Regions from separate parts of the Paenibacillus sp. FSL K6-2524 genome, predicted to be linked through region 1. Evidence: riboswitches for the same ligand, from Rfam matches in the RefSeq annotation. Region 1 holds a riboswitch; each other region holds the start of a gene.
What was found. A riboswitch is a leader RNA that binds a small molecule or an ion and turns the genes downstream of it on or off. The one in region 1 is predicted to bind cyclic di-AMP.
Positions count from the first base shown of each region.

Region 1 (10,617 bases):
AAACATCCCAACGCAAATAACAAATAGCAGCAGCATAATATCATCCGAAATTATTTTACCTACAGCCGATTCCATTTCAGTCACACTCCAACCATAGGATCATAACTAATCTTCATTAATGACAGCTTTAAAGTCCTCAATATTTTTATTAGATCCTATAATTACCATAATGTCGCCCGTAATCAATTGGTCCATAGCGGTCGGAGCTACGATAATTCCGCTTTTTTTATGAATAGCTACGATACTGCATCCAAACCGAACGCGTGGATTAAGCTCGCCAATACTCTTACTTTCAAGACAAGCTGGAACTATCATTTCGACAATACTGTATTCTTTGGATAATTCAATAAAATCCAGTAAATTCGGATTCACAAGCTGGTGAGCAACCCGAATCCCCATATCACGTTCTGGAAAAATCACACGATCCACTCCGAGTCGCTCAAGTGCCCGTCCATGTAAAACAGAGATGGCCTTAGCAACTACGGTTTTGATTCCTAAATCCTTCAATAAGATCGCGGTTAGGATACTCCGCTGAATATCACTACCCATGGCCACGATGCCACAATCAAAATTGCGAACTCCTAACGACTTAAGTACCTCTTCTTCCGTGGTATCTGCCACTACGGCATGCGTAAGACGATTACTGAGTTCATTAACTATTTCTTCGTTATGATCAATCCCGAGAACCTCGTACCCGAGATCCATCAATTCCAATGCGAGGCTAGAACCAAACCGTCCAAGTCCAATCACTACAAACTGCTGCTTTTTCATTTTTTTCGTCAATCCCCTTATCCAATAATCATTTTACCTTCTGGATAGCGATAAAGTTCTTTACCCTTTTTTGGTCCCAGTGCATAAGCTAACGTTAAAGGCCCAAGCCTTCCAGCAAACATGGTGAAGCTAATTATAATTTTACCAATGAGCGTCAGTTTACCTGTAATCCCCATCGATAGCCCTACTGTACCAAATGCGGATGTTGCCTCGAATAGTATACTCAAAAAACTAACATCCTCAGTAGTGGATAATATCATGGAGACAACAATGACGAGAAATAACGACAACATCGTGATCGTCACAGCCTTGAATATTCGTTCTTGTGCCAGACGGTACTTAAACAATACCAGGTCTTCCCGTCCACGGATCATTGAAAGGACAGCACCAACAAGTATAGTGAACGTTGTCGTCTTTATCCCGCCCCCTGTGGAACCAGGTGACGCACCGATGAACATCAGAATGATCATAAAGAACTGTGTTGCTTGTCGTAACGCAGCAATGTCCAGTGTATTTGCTCCCGCCGTACGTGGTGTGACGGACTGGAAGAATGCGCTCCATATCTTTACACCCCAGCTCAGGGGTTCAAGCGTCTTAGGGTTTGTAAATTCAAATATAAAGATCACAAGCGCACCAATTAGGATAAGTGTAGTTGTCATCGTTAATACCACCTTAGAATGAAGCGATAATCTACGGCGGCGACGGAAGTCGATTAAATCGGACATCACGATAAAGCCAATACCACCGGCGACGATTAAGAACATCGTGACGAAATTGACGATAGGATCCCCTACATACATCGTTAAACTCTGATACCCACCAAATAGATCAAAGCCAGCATTATTAAACATTGCAACCGCATGAAAGATACCAAAGTAAATAGCTCGACCCCAAGGCATATCGAAGGCCCAACGAATCGTATAGACTAACGCCGCACAAGACTCAATCACTAACGAATACATCAATACTTTACGGATTAGACGAACAATACCCTCCATTGAGTTTTGATTCATTGCTTCCTGGAGTACCAATCGATCTTTCAATGAAATTTTTCGCTTGAGTGCAAAAGTGAATAAGGTTGCCATAGTCATAAAACCTAAGCCCCCGACCTGAATCAGGAGCATAATTACGACCTGGCCAAAGGTAGTGAAATGGGTTCCCGTATCAACCACGATCAATCCCGTTACACATGTAGCCGAAGTTGCCGTAAAGAGTGCATCAACAAAGGGGAGTGTTTCACCTGTTGTACTCGCAATTGGGAGCATCAATAATAGCGCTCCGACCATAATTATCGCGGCAAATCCGAACACCAATATCCGCGGCGGGGAAAGTTTAAACCATTTAGACAACACATGTTCACCTCATCACGTTAATAAAAAGAACAATAAAAAAAGACACTGGAAATCCAATGCCTTGCGGTGGTTGGGCTCCTGCTGCAAAGGCCTACGAGGTTAGCTGACGGATTCGGGCATGCACAGTTGCCCTATTCACTTCATCACTGGAAATAATTCAATCCAAGATTCGAAGTAAAATTCACCCCTACAGATTGGTTCCCCCATTTTCACATGGAAATTTGGCCAAATATTATTTTCATTTATTTACATTCATTTCAGTCAAATGGATTATAATCTTTATTCTTCCCTATCACAAAGCTTCATTTCCATGAAAAACATTGAAAAAAACCTAAAAGAGGCGAAACGCTGTTCCACGTCATCCCTTCTCCCAGCTTTGCTAAGCCTTACCGATGTTATTGCGGCTTTTCAACATTTCGTTCTCACTTATGGCGAATGTTTTCACCCTGTGTTATCTTTACTGAGACGAATATGAAGCGAATTGATCTAAATTTGAATAAAATTTCATTTTAAAGGGGTTTTATAATGAATGCTGCTGTTAAACCATTCGGACGCAAACTAAAAACGAGTACACTTTGGATATTGGCCTCACTAGGACTCGTTATTTTTGTACTCTTACAAGTTCTCCCTACCACTGTCTCAGAGTCACTTCAAGTCGAGCAAACGAAAAATATCATTTCGAAAGACGAAGCAAAGCAATCTGCTGTAAACTTTATGGAATCAACTCTCGGTATTTCAGGAAACTTAAATGAAACCTTAGTTACATATGAGACCTATTCAGAGGTCTATGGTTATTTATCCAAGGAAAAATTAATGGAATCGTATCTGAAAACTTATGATAAACAGTTCCCTTTGGAATTGTTCCGCGTTCGTTTTGAAAATCCTGATGAAATCCACTCTGCGGTAACAGTAGATGTGCATATGACAACAGGGCAAGTCGTTGGTTTCGAGAAAATTGCTTCCGCTAGCAATTCAACTAAAGATTTGATGCTTGAACTAAGCTCCGAATCATCAACAACTACCTTAATGGCCAAAGCTAGAGAAGGTAATTTAAGTCTGGAAGAAAAAGATGCATTGGCGACCCCTTACCTGAAATCATTTGGATTCACTAAAGATAAATTGATCCTAGCTTCTGGGGAAGAGGAGATCGGGATTCAATATCAACTTCAAGACAACGAAATAGGGAAATCTAAAGGATTCATCGATATCCGCTTCGAGTTTGGAGCAGTCTCTTCAATGGAGACCTATTTCAGCACTCCTGAGTCTCACATCGACTACGTGGATGCTCAGACGAGATTAGCATACTGGCTCACGTTTGGAGGGTATGCTTTATTTACTTTAGTACTTGGTATTCTAGCCATCGTATTCAGCGCCAAGACTCGGCCCCATTCTTCTTTTAAGCGTGGGATATTTCTATCCAGTCTTTACTTTATACTCTCTATAATAGGTGCAATAAATATGCTTCCCTATCTGCAAAAAGAAGGCGTGGACCCGATATTCCTAATCATCGGATTCCTAGTACAAGGTATACTGACCTTGACTATGGCTGCCTCCGTCTACTTCTCACTTGTTGGAGGGGATGGTCTATTAAAGAAGAATGGCCTTAATCTGTGGGCACGTTCTAAGGAACCCGGATATGGGCGTCATGTCCTGAGCTCTATGGCTGATGGTTACGCTTGGGCCTTTATTCTACTTGGTCTACAGTCCATCATATTCGTTATCTTGGATAAAACCATTCATTTCTGGTCAACGTCAGACGCTACACAATCACCTTACAATCTGTTATATCCGTTATTATTTCCTTTACTCGCTTGGGTTGCCGGTATTGGTGAAGAAGCTGTATATCGTCTGTTTGGAATTCCCATGCTCAAAAAGATCGTTCGTAACACATTCGTTGCCAGTCTCATTACAACCATGATCTGGGCTTTCGGACATACATTATATCCAATCTATCCTGTCATAACACGTCCTATTGAATTAGGAGTTATCGGATTATTATTCAGCTTCATCTTCCTGCGTTATGGCTTCATCGCGGCTGTCTTCTCACACGTAATATTTGATAGTATCTTAATGGCACTTAGCCTCATCTTTATGGGAGGATCGATTAACTTGGTGGCAGGATTGTTCTATATTATTCTTCCTGCTATCGTTGCTTATGTGATTTATCTATTCAACCCACCGGGAAAGGAACGAAGAACTCCTTTGATACAAAAAAAGAGAGGAGCCGTTGATTACGACTCCTCATCCTGAAGGGCATTAATAATTTGATTGGCGAGCTTCTCGCCGATCGACAGGGGCCGAAAGTCTTCGACTGAGGCCTCTTTTATTTTTTTAAGTGAGCCAAAATGCTTCAGCAAAAGTTTGCGACGTTTCTCACCAACGCCAGAAATAGCATCCAGACGTGAGGTAACCATCGACTTGGCACGTTGCTCACGGTGAAATGAAATAGCAAACCGGTGTACCTCGTCCTGAATCCGTTGCAACAAGTAGAACTCCTGACTGTCACGTGGCAAGTGAACTGGCTCTGGTGGGTCACCTACCATCAATTGAGCCGTCTTATGCTTGGCATCCTTAACGAGACCACACACAGGGATATACAACCCCAGCTCATTCTGTAGTACATCGACAGCTGCCGAGATTTGCCCCTTCCCTCCATCTACAACGATCAGGTCAGGCATTTGCAGATTGTCCTTCAGCACCCGTTCGTACCGGCGACGAATGACTTCACGCATCGTCTCATAATCGTCTGGTCCCTGAACGGTTCGAACTTTATATTTACGATACTCCTTCTTAGCTGGCTTCCCATCAATGAAGACGATCATAGCCGACACAGGATTCGTTCCCTGAATATTGGAGTTATCAAAAGCTTCGATTCTTGAAACTGATTCGAGACCAATACTCCGGCCCAGATTCTCCGCAGCCTTTGAAGTCCGCTCTTCATCTCGTTCAATCAGCTTGAACTTCTCGTCAATCGAGACGCGGGCATTATCCTCAGCCATCGTCACCATCTGCTTCTTAAGCCCCCGCTGAGGCACGAGAACCTTCACACCGAGCCATTGCTGTAGCGCTGCAGCTCCGCTCGCCGGGTCCAATGATTCGCCACCAGCAACACTTGCAGTCACTCCTGTGGCATCTATCACCGTTTCCGCTGAATCAACACTTTCCTCATCCCCAGCAAGCCCCTTCAATTCAGGTAGAAGAATTTCTTGTGGCACCGCCGGATTATCACTGTAATACTGCGTTACATAGGATAGAAAATCACCATAGGCTTCCCCGTAGAACGGAAAGACCGAAGCATGACGCTCAATCATTTTACCCTGTCGCATGTATAATATCTGGACACACATCCAGCCTTTATCGACAGCAAAACCGAACACGTCGCGGTCTTTGGCATCCGCCATCGTGATCTTCTGTTTCTCCATTAGCGCATCTATGTTGATGATCTGATCTCGTAATTCCTTAGCACGTTCAAAATACAATTCCTCTGCGGCTTCATGCATCTTACGCTGTAGTTCTTTCTTGATTTCCTCATGACCACCACTGAGAAAGGAATTGATTTCCTGCGTCATTTTCTCATACGTTTCCTGAGGCACTTCTTTTACACATGGTGCAAGGCACTGCCCCATATGATAATAGAGACAAACATCTTTGGGCATGACATTACATTTGCGCAGTGGATACATCCGATCCAATAGTTTTTTTGTTTGTTGAGCTGCATAACTATTCGGATAAGGTCCGAAATATTTCCCCTTATCTTTCAACACTCGCCGAGTGACTTCAAGCCTAGGGTGTTCTTCGTTTGTAATTTTAATATAAGGAAAGGTCTTATCATCCTTTAATAGCACGTTATAGCGTGGATGATGAGTCTTGATCAGATTGCACTCCAGAATGAGTGCTTCCATGTTACTTCCAGTAACAATATACTCGAAATCTCGGATATCCAAGACAAGTCGCTGCGTTTTACCATCGTGGCTGCCTGTGAAATAAGAACGGACCCGGTTCTTCAAGACCTTTGCCTTACCAACGTAAATAATGGTACCTTCTTTATTCTTCATCAAGTAGCAGCCCGGAAGATCAGGTAATAAAGCCAACTTGTGACGGATAGCCTCCATAGCCTTCTCTTGCTCTTGTTCATTCTCTTGTTCTTGTGAATCATGAATCAAATCCATGCCCGTGACTTCCTCCCCTATGGAATTGTTCACTTCGAATAATATACAGAAAACGCCCCCGGACATGCCGGAGGCGTGGGGAAAACATACCCTTGCAACCAAAAAGAAGCAATAAAGCTTATTAGTGTTTAGCGATCAGGTTTTTCAGTGCTTCTTTGGAATTCAATCCAACAACCTTATCAACGGGTTGCCCGTCTTTGAAAAGGATCAATGTTGGAATACTCATCACACCAAAACGGGACGCTGATTCCGGGTTTTCGTCCACATTCACTTTTGCTATTTTGACCGAATCTCCTACATCTGAAGCCAATTCCTCTAGAATTGGAGCGATCATTTTGCAGGGACCACACCAAGGAGCCCAGAAATCAACAAGGACCATACCTTGACCTTCTACTTCATTATTGAAGGATTGATCGGATACATTAACAATTGCCATAATAAATCTCCTCCTATATGTTTGTTTTATCATGTTTGCACAGTATTCTCAGAACAAACACAATTTCATTCAGTTCATAATGATGAATCCATCCTAAAATGGCGTCTTGCCAATTATACCACATTTTTTTTGAGAATGGGTAATCACCGTTACACGCGCGGTTAAAGCGCCTTCTTTACAAAATAAAGTAGAAATGGTTATACTATTAATAACCCAAAATCGTTTTGTCTATAACATATATCATTGATGTTTCCAACTTGACCGAGGAGGCTACGCCAATATGGACGCTAACCCACATGCAAACGACCCAAGAGCGCATATCAACGAAGAGCCACGCAACGATTTATTTGATTTGATGAACGGTTTCTTCGGTATGTTTACGCTCATGGCCGTTATTTTCTTCGGAATGGTCATCGTAAAATTTATAGCCGGTTAAGAAGCTGGACGGCAAAAAGGCTGGATCTTCTCCTCCAAGAGAATCCGGCCTTTTTTTGTATTTGTATTTTATTTATTGATTTCGCCCACGCTTGTTACTCCCATGAACTTGTACTACGTCCACAAATGGGGCAATCCGATCCATCAAACGTTGACCCTTATGTTGTTCTTCCCCATCTTTATTCGTAAAGCTTAGATGCTTCTCCAAAGCACTAAGCGAATGATTCGAAGTGTAAAAGGTCGGCTTACGGTTCATTCTATAATTAAGAATAGCTCCCATCACATGGTCGCGAACCCAAGGATTTAAATTTTCAGCCCCGATGTCATCAAAGATGAGCAAGTCCGCCTGCTTCATAACCTCCACCGATTCCTTCAGCTTCTGATTATCCAGCATCATCGACTTTAAATCTTCCACAAACTCAGGCATGTAGACGATCACTCCGGAATATCCCGATTTCGCCAGTTCATGAAGTAAGTAACACATTAGAAAGGTCTTTCCGGTACCGAAATGACCTTCGAGATAGAGCCCTTGAGTCTGAAGTCCATTCTCTCTAGTCTCATTGATATATTTAATAACCTGAGTCACGGCTGGTGCTCGCTCACGATCTTTCATCATGATCTCTACTTCATTGTAGCCTTCTTCTAGGGCACGTTCATCCACGTAGAAGCTATGTATCCGCTTCTTCACCGCTAGTTCCGTCTGCCTCTGATTCTGCTTATCACAAGGAACCTGCCGATCTATCAATTGGGTACGTCCACCCGTATTTTCGACTGTCAACTTCGTATAATGTCCTGGAAAATCATTAGGACAATCATCAAGTCCCGGACAATTACTACAATGGCGATTCGTATTCACATATTGATACAGCTTAGCCATATTAAGATGCAACTGTTCATCTGTTAGCTCTGGATGAGCCGCGCGAAGTGACAGTACCAAAGGTGAATTTAGTAGCTCTGCGGAAAGTTCTTCTGACCTCCGACGGAGTTGTGGGTTCTTCATTTGCGACAACAGTTGCCCGAGTGATTCCATGCGTTATATTCACCATCCTTCATTCTATATATATACAATTCTGTTCCGCTTAACTGCCTCTATTCTTGCTTGCTTGTGTCTGCTCAGCCAACTTAAGCATTTCAGCAAAATCCTCATCAGAGACACTCTGCTCCCCACTCGAACGTTCAACGATAGGTATCTCAGGCTTCGGCTTCACTCCACGATTACTATACGTACGTCCACGTCCCGCGCCGGCCGCACCACCTGTGGAGGCGGCTGCAACTTTATCCTTCACCTTCGACTGTTCACGTATATACTGAACAGCCTTCTCATAGGAATTGACTTGTTTCAGCAACATATTCGATGCGATAGCATCCACAAAATTACGATTAATCCGTTGTTCTCCACCCGAGGTTAAGAGGCTCATCAAATAATGGATCAAAACATTGATAACTTCACCTGGTAGTTTATAATTCAAATCGATTTTTTCAAAGATATCAAGTAAATTATCAGGAACCGCTCCCGGAAAGAACGTCTTAAGAAGTCTGGTGTATGGCTCGTTACGCAACATCATGTTGTACTGATGAATATCGCACTTGCTTATAAATTGTGGTGGTACTTCCACATAAAATTCCATTTGAACCGCAATTTCTTCCTCATGCATCTGGGCAGGTTCTTTAACTTCAGCGCGAAGTGCGGCCACTTTACCGTATACAACTTCCCGCTCTTCCTTGCGTCGTTTGCCTTGGCGGAACTGAAGATTTGCTATGTGTTGTAATTTATCCAACAAGAGCCCACCATCAGGATCAAACACACCATCTTCATCCAGAAGGCGACACAAATCTTGAACACTCAAATCGTATTTACGAGCCACATAATTCGCAACTCCCATACCTTCGGGATTAAATCGTAGCCCTTCCACAAAAGGACGGTTAGCAGATCCACGCGGGAAATGGAGGATAATGTCCGCATAATTGAGTGAATCTTCCTCACTCGCCACTGCTATTTGACCTTTCCCCCTCGCAACCGATGTTTCAGCAATCGCCTGTTCAAGTTCATAATCAATAGCATGTGTGTTCAGTTCAAAAATATCATAAAATGGTATGGATATATTTTCTTTATTATAAGTTAGAACGGACCACTCATCCGGTTCTTTATTGAATAGCTTCTCCCGCAACTCCAGAACGGCAAATTTGCCAATCTTATCACGTAGTAGTAACGTCAGATGCTGGGTTCTAAAAAACTCTGACGGGGTCAATGGCGCTTGTAGCTCATATTCATACATATAATCGTCACTATCAGGCATATATAAACGGCTAGTTTGCAACAGACCAACTGCTTCTAGTTTGGAGGTCTGCTCAACGAGAAATTTACGCCCCTTTTCACTAGGCTCCAACCCCAACGTCAAAAATAACCCCCGTTGCTGCTCAACGGCGGAATATCCTACTTGTTCCAACGGCACTTGCTGGGCGAGCAACTTATAGACTCCTATTGCAAAAGCTCCAACCATAGGTTGATAGATTAAATTTAGCATTTTCCCGTCTACACCACTAAGACTGAAGTCACGATACACACAATAATGATGATTCTCGGTAAAATGATGTAAATTGTTCATGCGCACCTATGAAACACTCCTTCATATCACTTACAGGTAGACTTCCTCTATTCTATCACAAATCCAGCTGAGCTTAGTCGTAAAATCATGGCATTTCTTATCCGCCGCAAAGTTCGTGGTAAGTCTCCTTAACAAATGAAAGATAAGGCGACGGAGGGAATACCTTCATCGTTTCATATACTTGCTCAATAAGAGTGCGGGCACGATCATGTTCTCCCTGCTTAGCATAAATTTTTGCTATATAAGCTCCGGCAGAATGAATAGAAGCCTTATTAAACGGGTGGTGCCCCCATTCCGGCATGGTGACTTGCGACAACGCTTCAAGAGCCTCCGCATATCGATCTAACCCATAATAGGAGATTCCCCTCTGCAACAGCCAATATCCTCGCTTATCCTCATGCTCCATAATAGAGTACTTCAAGATCAAATCCAATGCCTCAGCGTATTTACCCTTCCAATTCAACTTTGTTACTTCGACCAATTCTATTAATTCCAACGAATCGAGGTCTTCCGTAAATTGAGCGAACTGCCTTGCTTTGGACAAATAATGTTGAACTTGTTCATCGTCCTCAATGACTTGACTATTTCCCGCCAACAATCTATAAAAATGGTCCGTTAGATAAAAGACCTTCTCATCATGAGACAAGGTAATAGCCGCCAGAAGAACATTTCTACTTTCCTCATAATATCCAATAGCAGACAAGGATGCCGCCTCAGCATAATGAAGGTCTAGTTCAAACAAGATATCCCTACTTGATTTCTTGTCCTTATATTGCCGCCAAACATCACGGATTAAGTCTAGCGAAGTCCCATATTGCAATTTCGTAAAATACAAAGCATACATGATA
Region 1 covers NZ_JBBOSP010000001.1:5,114,759-5,125,375, forward strand. Annotated here, with positions in the region: gene NST85_RS23640 (cation:proton antiporter) at 1-75, opposite strand, end outside; gene NST85_RS23645 (potassium channel family protein) at 106-771, opposite strand; gene NST85_RS23650 (TrkH family potassium uptake protein) at 789-2,123, opposite strand; cyclic di-AMP (ydaO/yuaA leader) riboswitch at 2,197-2,360, opposite strand; gene NST85_RS23655 (CPBP family intramembrane glutamic endopeptidase) at 2,649-4,373, shown strand; gene uvrC (excinuclease ABC subunit UvrC) at 4,355-6,292, opposite strand; gene trxA (thioredoxin) at 6,414-6,761, opposite strand; gene NST85_RS23670 (YqzM family protein) at 7,009-7,164, shown strand; gene dnaI (primosomal protein DnaI) at 7,237-8,193, opposite strand; gene NST85_RS23680 (helicase DnaB) at 8,243-9,775, opposite strand; gene NST85_RS23685 (helix-turn-helix transcriptional regulator) at 9,867-10,617, opposite strand, start outside.

Region 2 (10,617 bases), 1.1 Mb from region 1:
TGTTCTTAGCACTAAGAGAAATGCGACACTCGAAGGTTAGATACATTTTTATAATGGTCATTATGTTGTTAGTCTCTTTTCTGGTTCTATTCGTAACCGGTTTGGCGAAGGGACTTGCTGACGCGAATATCTCGGCAATCGAAAGTATGTCAAATAATCATTTCGTGATGCAGGGGGATGCGGAGCAGAAATTTAGACGTTCGCAACTGGGTGAAGATGATTTGAACAAAGTCCGCTCGATTGTAGGAGAAGAGAACGCAACTCCAATTGCAATGCAAATGAGTGCAGTTACAGTTGAAGGACTGGATACGAAATCGGATGTTACCTTTTTTGCAGTAGATATGGCAGGAGCACTCTCACCTAAAGTTGTGGAAGGTGAAGCTGTCACCAATGATGACAATGGGAATGTCTTGGTGGATTCTAAGTTAGCTGATGCAGGATTGAAGATTGGTAGCACCATTAAAGATCAATCGACGGGAATGACTCTGACGGTTACGGGAATTGTCAAAAATCAGTCCTATAGCCATACTCCGGTTATTTTTATGAATATTCATGACTGGCAAACCATGAAAGGGCTGATGTCTCAGGACCCTGAGATATTGAAATCATCCCTGTTTAATGCTATTGCACTAGATGTCACTTCTGATCAAGCAACGGCGTTATCGGGGAAAGTGGACAACTTGGAAGTGATGACACAAAAAGAAGCTGTTTCTAATATTCCAGGTTATGCGGAAGAGCAAAAATCACTCTTGCTGATGATATCCTTTTTATATGTTATTGGTGCATTCGTTCTAGCAGTCTTCTTCTATGTCCTAACGATTCAAAAGACCAGTCAATTTGGGATATTGAAAGCCATGGGAACGAAGACAGCATATCTCGCAAGAAGTGTGGTAGGACAGGTTTTAATCTTATCTGTTGTAAGTCTTAGTGTGAGTCTGTTGTTGACATGGGGATTAATGTCAATCCTTCCTGAATCCATGCCGTTCCAGATGAATCTGTCTACCGCTTTATTAACAAGTGGTCTGTTTGTGGTCACGTCCTTGTTAGGATCACTTATTTCAGTAACTCAGGTTGCTAAAGTAGATGCATTGGAAGCTATTGGGAGGGTTGGAGCATGAGTTCAAAATTGATAATGAAGCAAGTTACAAAGACCTTTGGTGACGGAGATTCAACGATCTCAATCCTTAACCGTTTAAACCTCGAAGTTAATGAAGGAGAGTTTGTAGCTGTTCTTGGTCCTTCTGGTTCTGGTAAGAGTACGTTCTTGTCAACGGCGGGTGCGCTGTTATCTCCAACGAGTGGAGAGATCATTCTGGACGGAGAGTCTCTGACTGGAAAAAGTAAGCAGGAGCTTACTTCAATACGCTTGCATAAAATTGGGTTTATGTTTCAAAGCGCGAATCTACTGCCTTATTTAAAAGTACAAGAACAGTTGTTATATGTGGCAAGGCTTACTGGGATGAATTCCAAGGAAGCGAAAGACCGTTCCGAGCGTTTATTGAAACGTCTGGATATATGGGAACGTCGTAATTTTTATCCCGAGAAGTTATCTGGAGGGGAGAAACAACGGGTAGCTATAGCTCGGGCATGGATGAACAATCCTGCGATTCTGTTCGCAGATGAGCCAACAGCCAGCTTGGATTTCAAGCGAGGTAGACAAGTGGTGCAAATGATAGCTGATGAAGTGAAATCAGAAGGTAAATCAGCTGTCATGGTTACGCATGACGAGCGAATGTTAGAGTGGTGTGACCGTGTGTTGCACTTACAGGATGGAGTGCTTGTGTAAAGAATTCATCCACTTATATTTTTAAAATAGGGGTGTTCCACAAACCATGTGAATGGTTACTGGGATGCCCCTTTTTGTTAGCTTGTTCACGTTCTTTTCTGAGCTGCGCTTTCAGTATAGGAACACTTTGTCCAAGTATGCATTGAATATCGGCTAAGGGGAGCTTCATCCCGTACCATAGAAACTTCAGGACTCTCTCGTTAAGAGCCTCAGTAGATCGTAGGGGATCGCTCGTCAGTCCTTCAGAGCATTGACGTATACAAAATTGATAAGCTTGCAAAGAGAACTGACGAGGATTCCAATCCGCTTGAGAAAAGGGCTCGTAGAGCTCTAAAAAGGTACACGTTGTTACTTCTTCCGCTGCAAAGGATTCTTCCAACATCACATAACTAAGGGAGTATATTGAATTCGCGTACTTGTGTACGTATTTTGCATACATCTTATTGTTGCTATGGAGTTTTCGTAGTAAGGGAGACTTGTTCATTGTAAAAGTCCTCTCTAAAGATAAATTGTGATAAATTTATAAAATCGAGAAGTAGGCCGTAGATTTATCGATTAAATTTGTTGTATTTAGATCAAAGTGAGGCTGCTTCGGGATTAAGACCTTCGGCAATGCTTTAATAAAATTGAATGATTGCGGTACTCCCATAATTCTGCACCCACAGCAATTCTGTGCTGTACATATTTGACTTGAGCAAGTTTCAGTAAGGCAGTCTGAACCAATTCAAACTGATTTTTCGCCCAATCAGAGTCTTTATGACGAACAATCTCCAACGCTTCTTCAAGTGTACTATTCCGGATATTCATTAGGAAGGAACCCCATCTAATTAAATCCACTGCTGTATCATCCGCAGAAAGGATACATTCAGCAAAGCCACATTTTTTACCACAAGAAAGCTTAAGGACAACATGCCAGCATCGTTCTGATTGTCTTGTCCCACTCAGAAGAAATGGGGGAGAATCAAAAGCAAAGAGTTCTATTTGCGAAAGTTTATTCTGATTCATTTAGCGTTCCTCCTGAGGATTCCATAAGTTTAAGATCCACATGATGGGTGAATTTAACCTTTTCTATAAAAGCGAACAGTTCGGATTCACTCTCACAGACAGCAGTATGCTCCAGCCATATCCGGTATCTCTTTTTATGAATAGCAGATAGATGTAAAGGAAAGATCTTGCGAGATCTTACGATATACCAACCGGAGGCAACATCCTTCCAAGGTGCTCTAAAGACATTGGAGAGTGGAAATCTGAGTCGTGTAGACCAATCCTGTTTCTGCTGCTTATCCCGAATGCTTCTATACACCTCGCGTACAATGTTTGGATCCATGCATTTCTCACAAGATGAATGGTTACTAAACTGGCGAAGCACCTCTATTTTGTTCTCACCAAATCCGTAACCCACAATATATCGCTGATTATTATCCTCATACCATAGCGCCCCGAAGCATAAGTAGCTTAGACTTACGGGTTCAAGCATGTTTTGATGTATCCCCAAATAATAAACCTTTTTTCCATTCAAAGTGACTCATCCCTTTGCAACTCTTTCATTGTAGGCATCAAAAAAACCGCAGACAGAGTAGGACCTCTGCTGCGGTTTGCGATTACAGGGACAAATAAACCTGACGCAAATGCGTGGCGAATGAAGGGTCTCTCTCTATGCGCTTACGAGGTTAGCTGTCGGATTCGGGCGGTGAGAGTCGCCCTACCTTATGAGACTACAAATCATCTCCTTCGGATTCACCCCAGTAGGCCTTATCGGCCTGATGGTTCCCCCGTTTCCCGCGGAACGCGGTAATTCAGCGTGTGTTCCTCAGAATGATACTATGGCTTGAATCCTTTTGTAAAAGTCAAAAGTTATCTCTTAAGTCAGGGTTAAACCAAATTCGGGCAACAACGGAGAAAAAATGGACTAAAAGCATATATGTGACCTATTACAAGGCCTCTACCTCTCTCAGGCTCGGTTTCTTGATTTATAGGTTTTTGAGTGGTCAAAGTCCCCATTTTCTATTCTGTATTAAATTTATCACAATCATTACCATTTTCGCGATAATCATTGCAAACTCACGAAAATAAGAGAGATAAGGAGTATAGATATCAAGTAAGCGCTCTCCAATATGTATTTAGTTTCGAATTTGCATTTTTTTGGCAACAATCGCATTTTACAATAAATCAGCTTGAATGTATGATTACTCCTGTTTCCATCACACAATTCAAAAAACAATCGAATATTTATCCGCTTAATTTCCGTTAAGGAAAGCGGGGGAACCAACAATGGGCATCCGATGTGAGAGTCGGAGCCGATTATGGGGTGAATCCTGTAAATGATGCATGAGTAGTGCATTGATACAGGTAGGGCGACTCTCACCGCCCGAATCCGACAGCTAACCTCGTAAGCGTATGGAGAGAGGATGAGTGCAATGTGACGGCTTTTGAGTCACAGAGGATTTCCTCTGTGGCTTTTTGTTGTGCCATTTTATGAAAATTATTTACAGGTACCGTCTAATGACGTGACACAGTGATTGGGAACTGTGTCCGAAAATGATGACTGATCAAAGGATCGTTCGGAGATTTTCGTTGCCTCCTTATGTGCTTGAGAAAGGGAAAGATAGAGATGGCGAAAGAAGAATATGTAGTTGTATGGGCACCAACAAAGGCCGGAGAAAATTTCATAAAATTATTGAAATTCAAAGGCATTAAGGTAGCAGGGATAACCAACAGTCAAATGGGCAAAAGTCGGCTAGAAGAATTGGGAATCGAGCATTGTATTTTGGCAGATACGAGTCATCCGAATACGTGGAATCTCCCGCCGTTCCCGGTAGGAAGAGTATATCTGTTTGAGAGCAGCCTTACGTTATGTTGTCGTTACATTCAGATGTGCCGCTCATGGACGAGAAAACCCATTTTTGTAATCACAACTTCTATAAATCCGCGATTAGTGTATAAGGGGCTTGGGGCGAAATATGTAATTTATTCTCACAGCGGTGATGTGGCCTTTCTGGCAGACAAATCCGCCCTATTAGAATAATGAAAGGAGTGTGATGAACCATGATGGATCTGTATATGGTGGTTGCATTAGCAGTTATATACGGTTTGTTTTATGGATTTACGACTTGGTGCGAACGTGTAATTGAAGATACGGGGAGGAATGAATTGTGATTCTGATTATCTCGATTACCTTTTTATTGTTCCTATATTTAGTGTATGCCTTGATTTATCCGGAAAAATTTTAATTTCATAATAACGTAACTCTAAATATTGTAGAAGTTTTAGGCAATATAAGCCTAATTATAGGAGGGTCAGTCATTCATGGGCATTTTACAAATCGTTGTTGTAATCGGAATCCTGCTGTTACTGGTTAAGCCGATGGGCACTTATTTATTTCATGTATTTTCCAATGAGCCGAATCGTACGGATAAATGGTTTTCGCGTATTGAAAAGGGCATCTATTCCTTGATTGGATTGAAAAAACGGGATCGAATGTCTTGGAAAAAATATGCGATGAGTTTTATTTTGACCAATATCGTATTGGTAGCTTTCAGTTATATTTTTCTTAGATTGCAGCGGGAATTACCGCTAAACCCGAATGGAATCGGGGGCATGGAGCAGACGCTTTCTTTTAATACAGTAATCAGCTTCATGACGAATACGAATCTACAGCATTATAGCGGTGAAACGGGGATTTCCTATTTCTCGCAAATGGCGGTCATTACGATGATGATGTTCACCTCGGCGGCTAGTGGTTTCTCGGTTGCTGTTGCTTTTGTCAGAGGGATAACCGGGCAAAAGTCGGTGGGAAACTTCTTCGAGGATTTTGTCAAAGCACATATCCGTGTATTCATTCCTTTAGCGTTACTGGTTACCCTAGTGTTGGTAGGATTACAGGTACCACAGACGCTGAAGTCGACACTGGAGGTCGCTACACTTGAGGGGCAAACTGGGCAAATTGCCATCGGCCCGGTTGCATCACTAGAATCGATCAAGCATTTAGGTACTAACGGAGGAGGGTTCTTCGGTGCCAACTCAGCGCATCCATTTGAGAACCCGAGCCCACTTACCAATGTAATTGAAATGCTCTCAATGTGGTTGTTACCGGCATCCCTACCGTATATGTTTGGTTTGTTCGCTAAGAACAAGCGTCAAGGTTGGGTGATTTTCACCGCGATGATGACGTTATTCGTCCTGCTACTCTCGCTGAATTTTTATGCCGAAAGCAAAGGGAACCCCGTCATTAACGCCATGGGAATTGATTCATCGCAGGGCAGCATGGAAGGTAAAGAGGTACGTTTCGGTATACCACAGTCCTCGCTGTTTACTGCTGTAACAACTTCGGCGACCACAGGTAGTGTTAACAATATGCATGATACTCAGACCCCACTGGGCGGGGTTACCCCACTGGCGTTGATGATGCTGAACAATGTATTTGGCGGCAAGGGTGTCGGGCTAATCAATATGCTGATGTATGCCATCCTGGGCGTGTTCCTCTGCGGTCTGATGGTTGGTAGGACACCAGAATTTCTCGGACGAAAGATAGAAGCGAGGGAGATGAAACTGATCGCGATCGCGATTTTGGCTCATCCGCTTATTATTCTCGTACCTACGGCCGGGGCCTTTCTGACTGATCTCGGTAAAGGTGCTATTACGAATCCCGGCTTTCATGGGTTGTCTCAGGTATTATACGAATATGTTTCTTCTGCCGCTAATAACGGCTCAGGTTTTGAAGGACTTGCGGATAACACATCCTTCTGGAATATCACCACAGGGATCGTCATGTTGCTAGGACGATATATATCGATGATAGCCATGCTTGCAGTAGCAGGCTCCCTGCTCCGCAAGAAGCCAGTTCCAGAGACAATCGGTACTTTCCGTACAGACAATCACCTATTCACGGGTATTCTGATTGTTACGGTACTAATTATCGGTGCGCTGACCTTTCTGCCGGTCATCGTGCTTGGTCCGATTGCAGAATATTTGACCTTAGGATAGGAAGAGGGAGATCTAGATGAGTACTGTACAAAGAAAAAAGCTGCTGACCGGACCCATAATCCTAAGCGCTGTTAAGGATAGTTTTATAAAGCTTAATCCGGTAACTTTGATGAAAAATCCGGTCATGTTTGTCGTTGAGCTCGGAACGATCGTTGTTTTACTCATGGTGTTGGCACCAGGGTATTTCAACGCTGAAGATTCAGTAGGATTCAACATTACCGTATTGTTTATTCTTCTATTTACTGTGTTGTTTGCAAACTTTGCTGAAGCACTAGCGGAAGGACGAGGAAAGGCGCAAGCTGATTCGCTCAAGAAGACGAAACAGGATATTACCGCTAATAAGTTGGTGGGAACGGTACTTAAGACCGTCTCTTCCTCAGAACTTCGTAAGGGAGATATCGTCATCGTAAGGCAAGGAGAACTAATCCCTGGTGATGGCGAGGTAATTGAAGGGCTAGCTTCCGTTGATGAATCGGCTATTACAGGAGAATCCGCACCTGTCATTAAAGAGGCGGGTGGTGATTTCAACTCCGTCACTGGGGGTACACGAGTGGTGAGTGATGAGATCAAAGTGCGGATTACAAGCGACCCAGGCGAATCATTTCTAGATCGGATGATCTCACTTGTAGAAGGTGCCAAGCGTCAGAAGACACCGAATGAAATCGCATTGAATACGCTCCTGATTAGTTTGACACTTATTTTCTTGATCGTCGTAGTTACTTTGCGTCCCATTGCGAGCTATTTAAATATTGACCTTGAAATCCCAGTCTTGATTGCATTGCTGGTCTGCCTGATTCCTACAACGATCGGCGGGTTACTCTCAGCGATTGGTATTGCAGGCATGGACCGCGTTACTCAGTTTAATGTGCTGGCGATGTCAGGGAAGGCGGTTGAGGCTGCCGGTGATATCAATACGATGATATTAGATAAGACCGGTACTATTACTTTCGGTAACCGGATGGCAAGTGAATTTGTACCCGTGGGGAATGAAACGGAAGCCGAGCTTACGGCTTGGGCAGCGATAAGCTCACTGAAGGATGAGACACCAGAAGGACGTTCTGTCATTGAATTGGCTAAGAAGCTAGATTGCAGTTATGACAGCAGTCTTGGAGATGGTGGTGAATTCGTAGAGTTCAAGGCGGAAACAAGAATGAGTGGTATTGATCTACTTGACGGACGCTCCGTTCGTAAAGGAGCGGTTGACTCCGTGAAGAAATGGGTACTGTCCAAAGGGGGTCAGATTCCTACTAATTTGGATAGTAACTCGGATGCCATTGCCCGGCTAGGGGGAACCCCGCTTGCTGTTGCGGTAGATAACCGGATCTATGGACTCATCTATCTGAAGGATACGGTTAAGCCTGGCATGAAGGAACGCTTTGAAGAACTTCGCTCTATGGGGATCAAGACGATCATGTGTACGGGTGACAATCCACTGACTGCCGCAACGATTGCTCGCGAAGCTGGAGTAGATGATTTTATTGCCGAAAGTACGCCTGAGGACAAAATTGCTGTCATTCGCCGTGAACAGAACGAAGGTAAACTGGTAGCCATGACAGGTGACGGTACGAATGATGCACCTGCTCTAGCTCAGGCTGATGTTGGTCTAGCGATGAACAGCGGCACGTCGGCAGCCAAAGAAGCAGCTAATATGGTCGATCTAGACTCCGATCCTTCAAAGATTATTGAAGTCGTAGCTATAGGTAAGCAATTGCTGATGACACGAGGCGCTTTGACAACGTTTAGTATAGCGAACGATATCGCCAAATATTTTGCAATTATACCAGCGATGTTCACATTAGCTATTCCAGAGATGGAAGCATTGAATGTTATGGGACTCGGCTCACCGAGCTCGGCGATCATATCGGCGCTAATCTTTAATGCGATCATCATCCCGTTATTAATTCCGCTTGCTATGAGAGGTGTTTCATATAAACCGATGAGTTCCACTAAGCTACTCAGCCGTAATATTTTGATCTACGGACTGGGTGGGATCATTGTTCCTTTCGTGGGTATTAAGATCATTGATATGATTGTAAGTGTGTGGATATAACGACGTATTGACTAATTATAGAAAGGGTGAGAGCATCATGGCGAACTCCATCGAAGCTGCTCCTGAACAGCAGTCACCATCGAAAGGTTCTTATTTCTTTATTATTGTACGACTAAGTTTGGTATTCATTGTTCTCTGCGGAATCATTTATCCTCTGGCATCTACAGCCATCGCCCAAGTTCTCATGCCTTCCCAAGCGAATGGGAGCCTATTGAAGAATGAAGATGGGGTTGTAGTGGGATCGGAATTGATAGGTCAAAATTTTAGTGATCCTGCGTTGTTCCATAGTCGGGTCTCTAGTATTGAGTATAAAGCGGAGGCTTCCGGTTCCAATAACTATGGACCATCTAACGTGGATATGTTGCAGCGTACGAAAGATTTCATTACACAATGGCAAGTGGATAACCCGGATGTTCCCTTGAGCGAATTACCCGTAGCTTTGGTAACCAATTCTGGATCAGGACTTGATCCACACATCACACCGGACTCGGCAATCGTGCAAATTCCGCGGATCAGCAAACTGACCGGTATTCCAGCTTCTCAATTGGAGGAGTTGGTAAGCCAGCACATAGAGGGCCGTGATCTAGGGGTATTCGGTGAGAAACGCGTGAATGTACTGAAACTTAATATGGATTTGATGGAATTATCGAAATCGTAAGATGAATCTGTTGTCCCTGCCTGATTCCTTGGAATCGGGCGGGGATTTAATGCTTGCGTGGGAGTGGTGTTAATGGAAACGTACCGGAGAAAGACGCCTGAGGAATTATTGCTGTCCATGTATGAACTGCATCGCGGTCGCCTGAAGATTTTTATCGGGCCAGTTAGCGGGGCGGGTAAAACATATCAGATGCTGCGTGAAGGTCAGATGCTGAAATCCCAAGGGATCGATGTGGTGATTTGTGCCGTTTCTACTAATCAGAGTCCTGAAACCAGGGATCAGCTTGGCGATTTGGAACGAATTCCAAGTATACATTGGTATAAGGATGATATTGAAAAGAAAGACCTGGATGTCGAAGCTATCGTGAAGCGTAATCCCGAGGTCGTGTTGACTGATGGGTTGGCTCACCGAAACCAGGAGGGGGCGGAGCGGCCTGGACGGTTGGAGGATATCAACTACTTGCTGAGTTGCGGCATTAGCGTGATAACCACGGTGAACGTATATGAGCTGGAAGGTGCAGCGGATTTAGCTCGGAAGTGGACGGGAATGGAGGTCGAGTATTCTATCTCGACAGATGTACTTGCTCTGGCAGATGAACTGGTTCTGATTGATGTGACTCCGGAAAAAATACTTCAGCGTTTATCTGAAGGACATTTGGGACAAAGGGATCATATTCCACTTTTTAATAAAGGGAATCTTAGTAAGTTACGAGAGCTCGCGCTTCGGATGGTTGCCGAGGATGTAAATTATTCATTAGAGAAGCACCGCGAGGAACAAGGACTGCTTGGAACTGCGGGCATCGCAGAAAAGGTTCTAGTATCAGCACAATATTACTGGAACGGCTCGATACATATCCGCCGTGGACAGCAGATTGCCAAGCGATTAAACGGGGAATTGGCAGTAGTCTCTTTCTGGAAGCAAGGACTTCCGCTATCTAAGGATGCCGCTACATTTAAGCGTTCACTATGGAAACTGGCTGATAAAATCGGTGCGTCGATGGAGGAAATACCCTTTCGATATAAGCGGGAGATTCCACGTCTTCTGGTACAATACGCATTGCAGCATAATATTACCCGGATTGTGATGGGGCACTCGAAACAGAATAAATGGCAGGAGTTTTGGAGGGGGTCCATCGCCAAT
Region 2 covers NZ_JBBOSP010000001.1:3,981,503-3,992,119, reverse strand. Annotated here, with positions in the region: gene NST85_RS18290 (ABC transporter permease) at 1-1,118, shown strand, start outside; gene NST85_RS18285 (ABC transporter ATP-binding protein) at 1,115-1,786, shown strand; gene NST85_RS18280 (hypothetical protein) at 1,800-2,168, opposite strand; gene NST85_RS18275 (hypothetical protein) at 2,384-2,791, opposite strand; gene NST85_RS18270 (hypothetical protein) at 2,778-3,305, opposite strand; cyclic di-AMP (ydaO/yuaA leader) riboswitch at 3,432-3,598, opposite strand; cyclic di-AMP (ydaO/yuaA leader) riboswitch at 4,011-4,198, shown strand; gene NST85_RS18265 (hypothetical protein) at 4,377-4,811, shown strand; gene kdpF (K(+)-transporting ATPase subunit F) at 4,939-5,016, shown strand; gene kdpA (potassium-transporting ATPase subunit KdpA) at 5,093-6,769, shown strand; gene kdpB (potassium-transporting ATPase subunit KdpB) at 6,786-8,819, shown strand; gene kdpC (potassium-transporting ATPase subunit KdpC) at 8,857-9,477, shown strand; gene NST85_RS18245 (universal stress protein) at 9,550-10,617, shown strand, end outside.
Region 2: it holds a riboswitch for cyclic di-AMP, as region 1 does, so the genes downstream of both, NST85_RS18270 (hypothetical protein) here and NST85_RS23650 (TrkH family potassium uptake protein) in region 1, are expected to answer to the same signal.

Region 3 (10,617 bases), 5.0 Mb from region 1:
AAATTCGCCGTATGTGCAGTGCATTAGGTTATGGGGTACGTAGATTGCAACGTATCCGGATTATGAATATTCATCTGGGAAATCAAGCAATCGGGACATGGCGGGAATTAACACCACAAGAGAAGCGTGATCTAAGTCTGTCGTTAGATTACCCGATGTCTTAATAGTAATAAAAGGGAAAGTATTGGTGGGTCACTTAGACACCAATACTTTCCCTTTTATGTTCTCAAAAATGTATGTTTATTTGAGTTTCTATTCTACAGGTGTAACTTGTACAGCAGCAGAATCCTGATACTTCCGGATGATGGAGACCTCAACCCGGCGGTTCTGTGAGCGTCCTTCACTTGTATCGTTGGACGCCACTGGGCGATATTCACCATTGCCGGTAGCGATGAACATTTTAGGATCTAGTTGATCGTTAAGTAGAAGGATTTTCATGAAATTTAAGGCTCGGACCGAGCTTAAATCCCAGTTGTCCCGAAATTGATTGGTGGAAATCGGAATATTATCGGTATGACCGGACACGAATACTTCATAATCAGGAAACTTCTCCAGCATCCTTGCGATAGCTTTAGCCAGTATTCGTGCATCTGGTTTAACCTCTGCTTCGCCTGATGGGAAGAGAGCAATATCACTAATTGTGATCATCAGTTGTGATTGATTAAGATTCGTATCTAGTTGTTCGGATAATCCATGCTGCTCGATATATTCGTCAAGCTGCTTCTTAAGAGCGACCAGATTTTCTTCTTCTTTACGTTGTAGATCGTTCATTTTTCTGTTTAGGGCGTTAGAAATATCATCCATACTGGTATTCTCATTGGTACTAACCATTGAATTGTGGTCCAGAACACCGGAACCTCCGGTAAACACACTATTAAAGGCGTCGCTCATCTCCTGAAACTTCTGGCTGTCTATATTACTCATACCGAATAATACGATAAACATAGCCAATAGGAGCGTCATAAGGTCAGAATAGGGGAGTAACCAGCTTTCATCGGCATGCTCTTCATGTTCTTGATGCCGTTTAGACTTTTTGCGCACCTTCACCCGCCCCCTTTTCTAAAATTTGCGCACGTTCGGCAGGGGTTAAAAATACAGCAAGTTTCTGTTGAATCGCAATCGTTGATACTCCTGATTGAATGGACAGTAGTCCCTCCACCATCATTAATCTAACTTCCATTTCTCTCTTTGAAAGACGTTTCAATTTAGTGGCAATTGGATGCCACATCACATAACCCGTGAAAATACCAAAAACGGTAGCGATAAATGCCCCGGAAATGGCATGAGTTAGTATAGCGATATCACTCATATCTGATAGAGCGGCGATCAAACCGATTACGGCTCCCAGTACCCCTAGGGTTGGAGCGTACATCCCGGCTTGAGAGAAGATCATGGCGCCAGCCTTGTGTCGCTCTTCTGTAGCAGCGATGTCCTCTGTTAATACATCCTGAACAAATTCCTGATCATTGCCATCAATAATCATGCGCATACCGCCACGCAGAAAGTCATCATTGATTTCGTCAACCTTGCTCTCTAGTGCAAGTAGTCCTTCGCGTCTTGTAATCGTCGCCCATTCCATGAACAATTTAATTAATTCGGCTTTGCTGATCATTTTGGGTTTCGTCATTGTTATTCTTAATAATGCAGGGAACCTCTTAAGTTCTGATAGAGGAAAGGCAACAAAGAGGGTTGCGGCTGTCCCACCAAATATAATGACAAAGGCTGCGGGGTTCTGGATTAAGCTCTCAACCGGAGCACCTTTCAGAAACATCCCTAGTACAAGCGCCACTACACCAAGTATAAGTCCAATAATCGTTGAAATTTCCATTGTACACCTCGTCCTTGAGATATTGAATCCATTTTCCGATCCTTCCAGCATCCTTGCAGAAGAACATTTATGAGATTAAGACAGCAAGAAAAATGGTTTATCTTTGTTATCGACAGATTTCGCTTTTTTTTTAAGTGTAATTTTCCGGTATAATAGAAATATAGCTTTTGAAGACATAATGAAGGGAAGTTTTGATGCTTGTGGGAGTGAAGCACGGTAGGGATTATGGACTTATTTTAGCGGAGTTGACGGAGGCAATATCATGTATTTCTGATAGCTACATTTTTTTTGAGATGGAATCTTCGGACTGGGAGAGGTTGTCCGCTGAGGATAGACATGAGGTTCATGAAGCGCTGGCAGAAGACTTATTTTATGCGCTAGGTACGCAGTCGATGATTGAGGTTGGATGTGCGGTCGTGATTCACGATGCTGACAACCATGTTATTAATTTCCTCATTGGAGAAAAGGAACTTACCTCCGTCAAGCTAGTTTGACGGGGGTTCCCCTAACTAATTTTGAATGAGCCCACATGAGTGGTAAAATAGACTAGGAAAAGAATAGCTTATATAGCATATGGTGTGACTTAGTTCTAAGGAATAATGGATGATTCTCTCACGTATGATCAGGTAGGCATGGGGAATATAATAAACTGGGTAAATTTAAGAAGTTCTGAAAGAACGGGAGGAAGAAGAATGCCGTTTACACCGCAAGAAGTAGAAGCGCATTTGGAAAAGTTGGAGGGGTGGGAGCTGGAGGAAGGACGATGGATAGTGCGTAAATATTCGTTCTCCAACTTTATGAAAGGTATTGCGTTCGTTGATGAGGTGGCTACAATCTCAGAGGCGTTCAATCATCATCCTTTTATAACCATTGACCATAAGACGGTAACGCTTCGCTTAACATCATGGGAATCAGGCGGGATTACGGCAGTGGATATTAAAGAAGCGCAGCAATATAACGAAGCTTTCGTAAAATCCAGTGCAGTAGATCGATAAGCTTTACATGTTTTAGTTTGAATTTTAATGAATATAGATAGATCTGCATTAGTCAGGACACATAGATATATTTATGCATTTCTTCTGCGTCCTTACTTTCGTTAAATACTGTGCTGACGCCAAGCTGCAGTGATTCGGCGCAACTGGTCCAATGTACTTTAGCATAGTGATAGTTAAGGCGCTTATGCCATAACATAGCTAGTAGGTTAATCCAATTGGCTGCAAAGCAGGCATGTAGTGCTCTATGATGTGAAAATGTGTGGATGGCACAGAAGGCCCGCGAGGAGATGATAACATGCTCCTCGCGGGCCTTCCCTGCGATTCTGTAAATTATGCTATTTTTTCTCTGCTAGCCATAGTGCGACATTGGCAATTTCTTCGTCCTTTAGTCTATCTTTGAATGCAGGCATATTACCTTTACCTTTATTGATGATTGCGTAGAGTTGCTCTGCGGATAACTCGGCACCAATCTTCTGTAGATTTGGTCCCACATTTCCTTCTAGCTGATCCCCGTGACAACTAATACAACTTGTCGCGACAACGGTTTCTGCGTGCTCTGCGCTTAACGTAACTTCTGGCATTTGAGGTTTATTTTCTTGTGCAACTTGTTCTTTGCCTGGTAAGGAGAGCATTAATACAAGGGCTAATCCACACGCGACGAAGAATAACCCGCTCATGATCCACTTTTGCATTCCGATCGTCCCTCCAAATGTAAACTATCCCCTTTATTATAACGGAACCTGGTAGCGGATCAAAGCGTTTGTGTCAAAAATAGTAATATTTATTTTATATACTATTCAAATCTTTTGAAATAATGTGCAGATTGTCATAGTCATTCTGAAGTTGGCGTTTCTGGAAGAGTTGGAATTCCTTTGTATACCATGCAATAAAATGGCTTGGATATTCCCCCGGGAGTCAATTTTTCATATAAATCTGTAATCGTAAAACCGGATTTTTGGTAGGCTCGGATTGCCCGAGTATTCCAAGTCAGTACCTCTAGATCAATGACATGATGTGGTGTGCGACGTAAGGCTTCCTCCACAATCGTCAATACAAATGACTGCCCCATACCATGCCCACATAAATCAGGTCGCATACCGATCCCGAGTCTTGTCACATCAGTTAGTGGAAAGTATTGGGCAAATCCAGAAAGTACTCCATTTGCATCCAATAGGGAAACATACTGCTCGGCCCGTAAAACTGGATTACCGAATTCTACATCGAGCGCTTTCATTTGTTCCCAAGGTAGCCAACTATAGACATCATAAGGGGAATCGTAACGCCATGTGCTTATTTCCGCTCCGTGACTATCTTCCATAGCGGCTATCTGAAACTGGGGAATAGGTTTATCCATTTTTATGCCTCCTTGGACCGTAGGAATGCCGCATTTTGCGTTCTCCAGCAGAGTCAGTTTACCCTCACTGTAACGGGATTTTATATCATTGTAAAGACTCTAATGTTTGAGATGTTTGAAATGTGAAGTGAAGGGGTAATTCTCATTATAAGGAAATTAGTAAAAGGCGGAAACCTTTTAATTAAAAATTTCGTTATAAAGAAGAGAGATTGAACCAATATTGATTATCCGGCATATATTGCTGAGTATCCGTGTTGTTGAATAGAATACGAAAAACCACAATAGATTCCGGCAAGAATCAATTGTGGCGATAAAGTTTATCTTACATTACTTATGTTTGTGTTTGTTTTATGAAAGAAATCAAGATTCAGCGGCATAGACAGAGTAACTGTATTGGCTCAAAATACGCTTAGCTCCAACATAACGAGCTTTATAGTAGCTATTGCTTAGTTTATCAATACTGATTCCCTTCGAGGATGAAGAGTGTGCAAACTTTCCATCACCGATGTAAATACCGACATGAGATACTCCTTTTCCTAACGTGTTGAAGAAAACGAGATCCCCTTCTTTTAGTTGACTCTTAGATACGGCTTTACCTTGCTGGTATTGGGCTGTAGAAACACGAGCAAGATCCACACCCATCTTCTTAAAGACATACCTAGTGAATCCGGAACAATCAAATCCGCTTGTGCTAACTCCCCCAAATTTGTAGGGTGTACCGTATACCGAACTAACTACAGTTTCTAATGGTGTTTTGCTTGAGGTATCGGCGAAGACACTTCCTGTTCCCATAGTAAACAAAATAGCTAAACTAGTTACCGCTGCTGTCAAAGTCTTTCTCAAGATGTCAAATCCCTTCCAATGCCTGCGAGGTTAGCTTAAGGATTCGGTTGAAGGTCCCCTATGATCCCTCTGAAGCGAGATCAATTCACCCATACTGGATCCCCCGTTTCCCCGGTGCCGGGAATTCGGCTGTTCAATGATGTGCACCTGAAAGTAGTCGTAGTCGTAGTCGTAGTTACTGTTACAAGACAGATTACAAAGTTGTTACTATTTACTTTGATTAGTGTATCAAAGTGAGCAAACTTTTACAAGTTCAACACCCTATTTGGTCGATATTCCCATAATGATGTCTCCCATCCGTTTATAATTCCCGTTAACGTGGTAATAATTCCTGTGGGCAATAAAAAAACCCGCAGGGAGGATTCCGAATGGAACCTCTGCGGGTTTTGCTTGTTACTATTATTCTACATCATCATGATCTGGTGAATCTGTAGCTACTTCTTCAAACTTATCTGTACTGAGTATACGTTTAGCTCCAACATAGCGTTTAACATAATAATCATCACTTAGCTTGCTGATAACTACTCCTTTAGAAGAAGAAGCGTGAGCAAACTTTCCGTCTCCAACAAATACGCCTACATGAGATACGCCTTTGCCACTAGTGTTAAAGAACACCAAGTCGCCAGCTTTCAACTCATCTTTTTCTACAGCAGTTCCCATCTTATATTGGGATCCTGATTGATGAGGCAACTCGATATCGAGTTTGCTAAATACGAACATAGTGAATCCGGAACAATCAAATCCTGATGTTGTAGTTCCACCCGAAACATATTTAGTACCTAGGCCCTTGTCAATAGCACTGTCCAACTTGGAATCTGCGAAAGCGCTACCAGTTCCTAAAGTAAATAAGAGGGCACAACCTACTGCTACTGCGGTTAGCTTTTTTCTCAAAACAGGTCAAGCTCCTTCCAATGCCTACGAGGTTAGCTTAAGGATTCGGTTGAAGGTCCCCTATGATCCCTCTGAAGCGAGATCAATTCACCCAAAATGGTTCCCCCGTTCCCCGGTCAGGGAATTCGGCTATGATATAACACCCGAGAATACATATTCTACATCGAGAGTAGAATTCCTGCTAAAGATGACAAAAATAATTACAAAGTTGTTACTGGAATTGTACTGCTGTTATTGTAGCAGGGGTAGGTATCTTTTGGCAATAGTTAAATAGCGAGAATTACAGAGTGAATAGAGAACAAGACCTCCGTAAAGATACGGGGGTCTTAGAGTTACAAGGGAATAGGGAAGTTAGTAGAGAGAAAATAAAATTAACTTTTTTGTGACTTTGTTTCCCAGAGCTGATATTGAGACGTTACTTGCCAAACTTTAAATATGCTTCGGAATAATGGATGTAATTGTTGCAGAATAAGTGCGATTAAACCTGTCCAGAACCATGAGATGGTACCGAACAACATGAACACCGTAAAACTGAATATCCCTAGCAGTAGTGAAATGCCTATCCCTGGTAACAGATATCTTATACACGTCAGTAAGGCACCCCAGGTACCCATTTTAAATAGATATCCAAACTGGGCGAACAGGAGGCATTGCCTTAGGATCCAGATGTAACAAACCCATCCAAGCGCATAGCCCCCTATGGTTAATATAGTGGGAAGATCGCTTCCTGTTTGCAGTAAACTAGGCCAGAGATGATTCAATTTAGGTACAATCCAAAATGCTGGGACTAAAATAAGAATGAGTTCTAGAAGATAAAAGAGAAAAAGCGGCTTCCCGAACACTTGCATTCCTCTAAAGAGTGGCAAACCGGATTTTCGTGATTCCTGGGGCATTAATCCATACAAGATGCCGGCTTGAATTAGAGGAGCCAGTACCAAACGAATGGCTACCATGCTGACCAAAATCCAGAAGTACATTGCAATATCGGGGTTTTCCCGTAGTCCGATTTGACCCTCAACAAGAAACAGAATCCGGCTGAGGTCGCTAAGTGAAGGATCCGGATATCTTTGTAGCACCGAGGTGACAGCCGTATCAACTAGCCGGTACAGAAAGAAACCCCAGAGAAGTTGATATAGAAACAGAATAATGACGGAGGGAAACTGCTTCTTTAGATGCCCCCATCCACTGCGAACATAGGTCATAACCTTCTTCCCTCCTAAAAGTTTTGTGAGCGTAGCACCATAGAATAGACGTCGTACAAAACTTACGTCGTAAGCATGGATTTTGTGGGCGTAGCAACTTGAATAAGCATCGAGCAAAACTTACATCGTAAGCACAGCCTTAGTTTTATGAGCTAGGTATCACCATAGGAATGATCCAAGTAGGGACTCCAATAGTTTGACGATTCCTAGATTAGAGCGTGTGCGGAGCGTCTTATCGATGTCAGCGTTAAAGAAATTGTTAATATGCTTATTTTCCAATACCAGTGAATAGTCGGGATCAATCATAGCCCAAACTAGGGGTTCTTTATATTCCAGTTTCATCTGGATTTGGTTGTCTTCTCCGGTCCATACTTTGTGAGTCGTATGTCCATCCTTGAAGGTAAAGAGTAGCGGAACTTTGGGGGTTGTTGCCCCATTCCGGCTGATACTGACGGTTGATTCGTACAATGGACTCTTATCCTGACTGATAGGCTTCACGGTGATGCTATTGATGGAGTAATCAGCCATTTCACCGTCATATACATATTGTTTGAAATAAGGCTTCCAGGAGCGTCCTGTGACCTGCTCTACAATTTTTTGAAAATCAGTCGATGTGGGGTGCTTGAACCGATATTTGTGCGCATAGGTAGATAAAATCCGGTTCATGGTCTTGCTCCCGACCTGGTTCTCGATGTCGCGCAGAACTAGTTTGCCGCGGTAATAGACATTTTTGGCATAGTTATCACTTGAACCATACTTCCATGAGACCTGTGTTAGTGAGACAGGAGAGGAGATCATAGCGGCCTGAATAGGCAGGTTCGCAGTGATGCCGAATTCTTGTTCCATTAACTTGTCTTCTATATAAGAGGTGAAACCTTCATCTAACCAGGCCTCCTCGAATTCGTTGCTCGCTACCATACCGTAGAAATATTGATGTCCAATTTCATGGATGACAGTTCGCTCAAGTTCTTCGTAACCGGGAGAGTCACTGCTCGCTCCAAAAGAGGTTATAAGTGTTGGATACTCCATTCCACCAGCTCCATTGCCTTCGGCGGGCGGGACAACAATAGATAGGGTAGAATAAGGATATTGCCCATACCATTTACTGAAATTAGATAATGCCACTTTGGCTGCATAGAAGTAGCGTTCTTTTAAATCCTTGTGAGCTGGATCTAGATATAGTTTGATCCGGACACCCGGGACATCGGGAGAAGAAAAGGGTTCCTCTGCATAGACGAAGTTAGGTGAAGCCGACCATGCAAAGTCATGTACATCATCTGCATAATATTGCACCGTCTTACGGTCCCCATCTATTACTGCAGCTTTGGTCGGAAATCCGGTGGCGGCTACAGTGTAGTTGTTGGGTACATTAATCTTCACGTTATAAATGCCGAAGTCAGAATAAAATTCAGAATTTCCATGATATTGATGAAGATTCCAACCTTCTGTAGCTACACCACGCGTGCCTGCGGGTTCATAGACACTCAATTTCGGAAACCACTGCCCTGCCATCACAAAATCTCCGGCGGACCCCATCCGGGCAAATATTTTTGGGAGCTTGACGGTAAAATTGACCTTTAGCGTTATACTCTCTCCGCCCCGCACGGAGACGGGAAGCCGTACTTTGGCCAAGGTTTTGTCTTTTACATTCCCATCATCAGGTTGAACATACTGTACCCGGTGGAGTAAGGAGATACCGTCACTGGTTCGGATCTCGGTTAACTCCATGGAGCCCCAACCATCCTTTGGCATAGCGTCACCCCGTAGTTTGCCGCCTGATTCCTTCATAAATGTGGTTTCGGCTGAGGCGAACGCATTGGGGTATAGATGGAAATACAATTCGTTTACGGTTTTCTTACCGGGGTGGGTCCAGGTTAGTGTTTCCGATCCGGTGAGCGTTCCTTCCTTCTCATTCAGCGCCACATTGATGTGGTACTCCGAAACTCGCTGACTCAGCACTTCCGCTGTGGGCTGCTGAATACTTTCAATTGGTGTGGTAGAGGGTGCTTCTGTCAGACTTTGTACAGTCTGAGGCTTGCCCATTTCTGAAGCGAGTGAAGGCAGATTGTCCTGATCTGAGCGAAGGTTGAACAGCAGGGCTCCGCCGATGAGGCATAAGCTAAGAATAGAAATGCCAATGATAATAGTTCGTCTGGTCATGCAATGGATACCTCCTGTTGACAAGCATCTACAGCATGTATATGTTTGCATTTGGGAGATTATTAGCTAAAATAAAATTAATCTGTTTGGGGCGAAGGTACCCATACCAGGGAAACATATTGGCGGAAGCTTTTTTGTATTATAAATATAGGTTGTATCAGGAAAGTTGGAGGGGACTATGGATAACACGCAGAAACCAGGCAAGAAGATTTTTGCCTTAAATATTATTAGTAATGAAGAGAAAAGTAAGCATAAAGGCTTCGGTGCGGGTTCAATTGATTTGAACAGCATGTCACCTGTTATTATTGATGGGGATGAGGCTTATATTGATATCGGTGCCATGCACGCCAAGAGCAAAGTTGAGAAGGGCATTAAATTCTCGGTAAATCGCGAGGATGTTCCGAATGGACGGCAGGTATGGATCGTGTGGGTAGCGGTAGATCGCGGGGCTGAAGGACAATTTTACGGCGGGATGACGGCTTGTGAGATGTCGATTGATACAGAAGCGCGGCGTGGGTGGAAGATTCTTGCCGAGCATGTTAACAAGATGGATTATGCTCTCAAGAGACGGATTATTCTAGATGGTTTGGGTGCTGAGCAGAAGTTGGCACTCAAGAACTTACTGATTGAGACCAATAACGAGTGGTGGGACCGTTCCCCAGAGGAATTGAAGACTGCACTGGAAGGCTAAAAGCTGCGATAGAGTAAATGGCGTTCAAATTGATAACCAATTTGAACGCCATTTTTTTAATAATGAAACTAAAATCTAATTCATAAAGTACTATAATTTATCAATTCACTTGTTTATCTTTCCCAAGAAGGACGGTTAGTCCAAGCAATGTAACAACAATTGTAGCGCCCATATCGGACATAACCGCAATCCAAAGGGTGAGCCAACCTGGAATTGTGAGTAGTATTGCAATTAGTTTAAGGGTTAAAGCGATGCCGATATTCCAACGGATGATCCGACTTACTTGTCTTGCGGTACGGATGGCGCTTGGTAGTTTGCCAAGGTGATCCTGCATTAGAACGATATCAGCAGTCTCTACGGCGCTATCCGTACCTTTACCCATCGCGATCCCCAGGGAGGAAGCGGCAAGTGCTGGAGCATCATTAATGCCATCGCCAACCATAGCGACCTTCCAGTTGCGAGACAACTCCTTGATTTTATTAACCTTCTGCTCAGGGAGGAGGCCTGCATGCCAGTCAGTTACGCCAGTCTTGGCGGCAATAGCTTGAGCTGAACCTGAATGGTCACCCGTTAGCATGACAGTATGCTCGATTCCGGCACGGTGAAGCTGATTGATGACCTCTTGACTCTCAGGACGGATCTCATCGGCAAGA
Region 3 covers NZ_JBBOSP010000001.1:121,022-131,638, forward strand. Annotated here, with positions in the region: gene NST85_RS00525 (pseudouridine synthase) at 1-164, shown strand, start outside; gene motB (flagellar motor protein MotB) at 253-1,041, opposite strand; gene motA (flagellar motor stator protein MotA) at 1,025-1,828, opposite strand; gene NST85_RS00540 (hypothetical protein) at 2,029-2,322, shown strand; gene NST85_RS00545 (4a-hydroxytetrahydrobiopterin dehydratase) at 2,521-2,823, shown strand; gene NST85_RS00550 (c-type cytochrome) at 3,159-3,515, opposite strand; gene NST85_RS00555 (GNAT family N-acetyltransferase) at 3,656-4,177, opposite strand; gene NST85_RS00560 (C40 family peptidase) at 4,538-5,020, opposite strand; cyclic di-AMP (ydaO/yuaA leader) riboswitch at 5,025-5,161, opposite strand; gene NST85_RS00565 (C40 family peptidase) at 5,420-5,911, opposite strand; cyclic di-AMP (ydaO/yuaA leader) riboswitch at 5,918-6,052, opposite strand; gene NST85_RS00570 (hypothetical protein) at 6,283-7,113, opposite strand; gene NST85_RS00575 (M1 family metallopeptidase) at 7,273-9,273, opposite strand; gene NST85_RS00580 (YwhD family protein) at 9,452-9,964, shown strand; gene NST85_RS00585 (heavy metal translocating P-type ATPase) at 10,065-10,617, opposite strand, start outside.
Region 3: it holds a riboswitch for cyclic di-AMP, as region 1 does, so the genes downstream of both, NST85_RS00560 (C40 family peptidase) here and NST85_RS23650 (TrkH family potassium uptake protein) in region 1, are expected to answer to the same signal.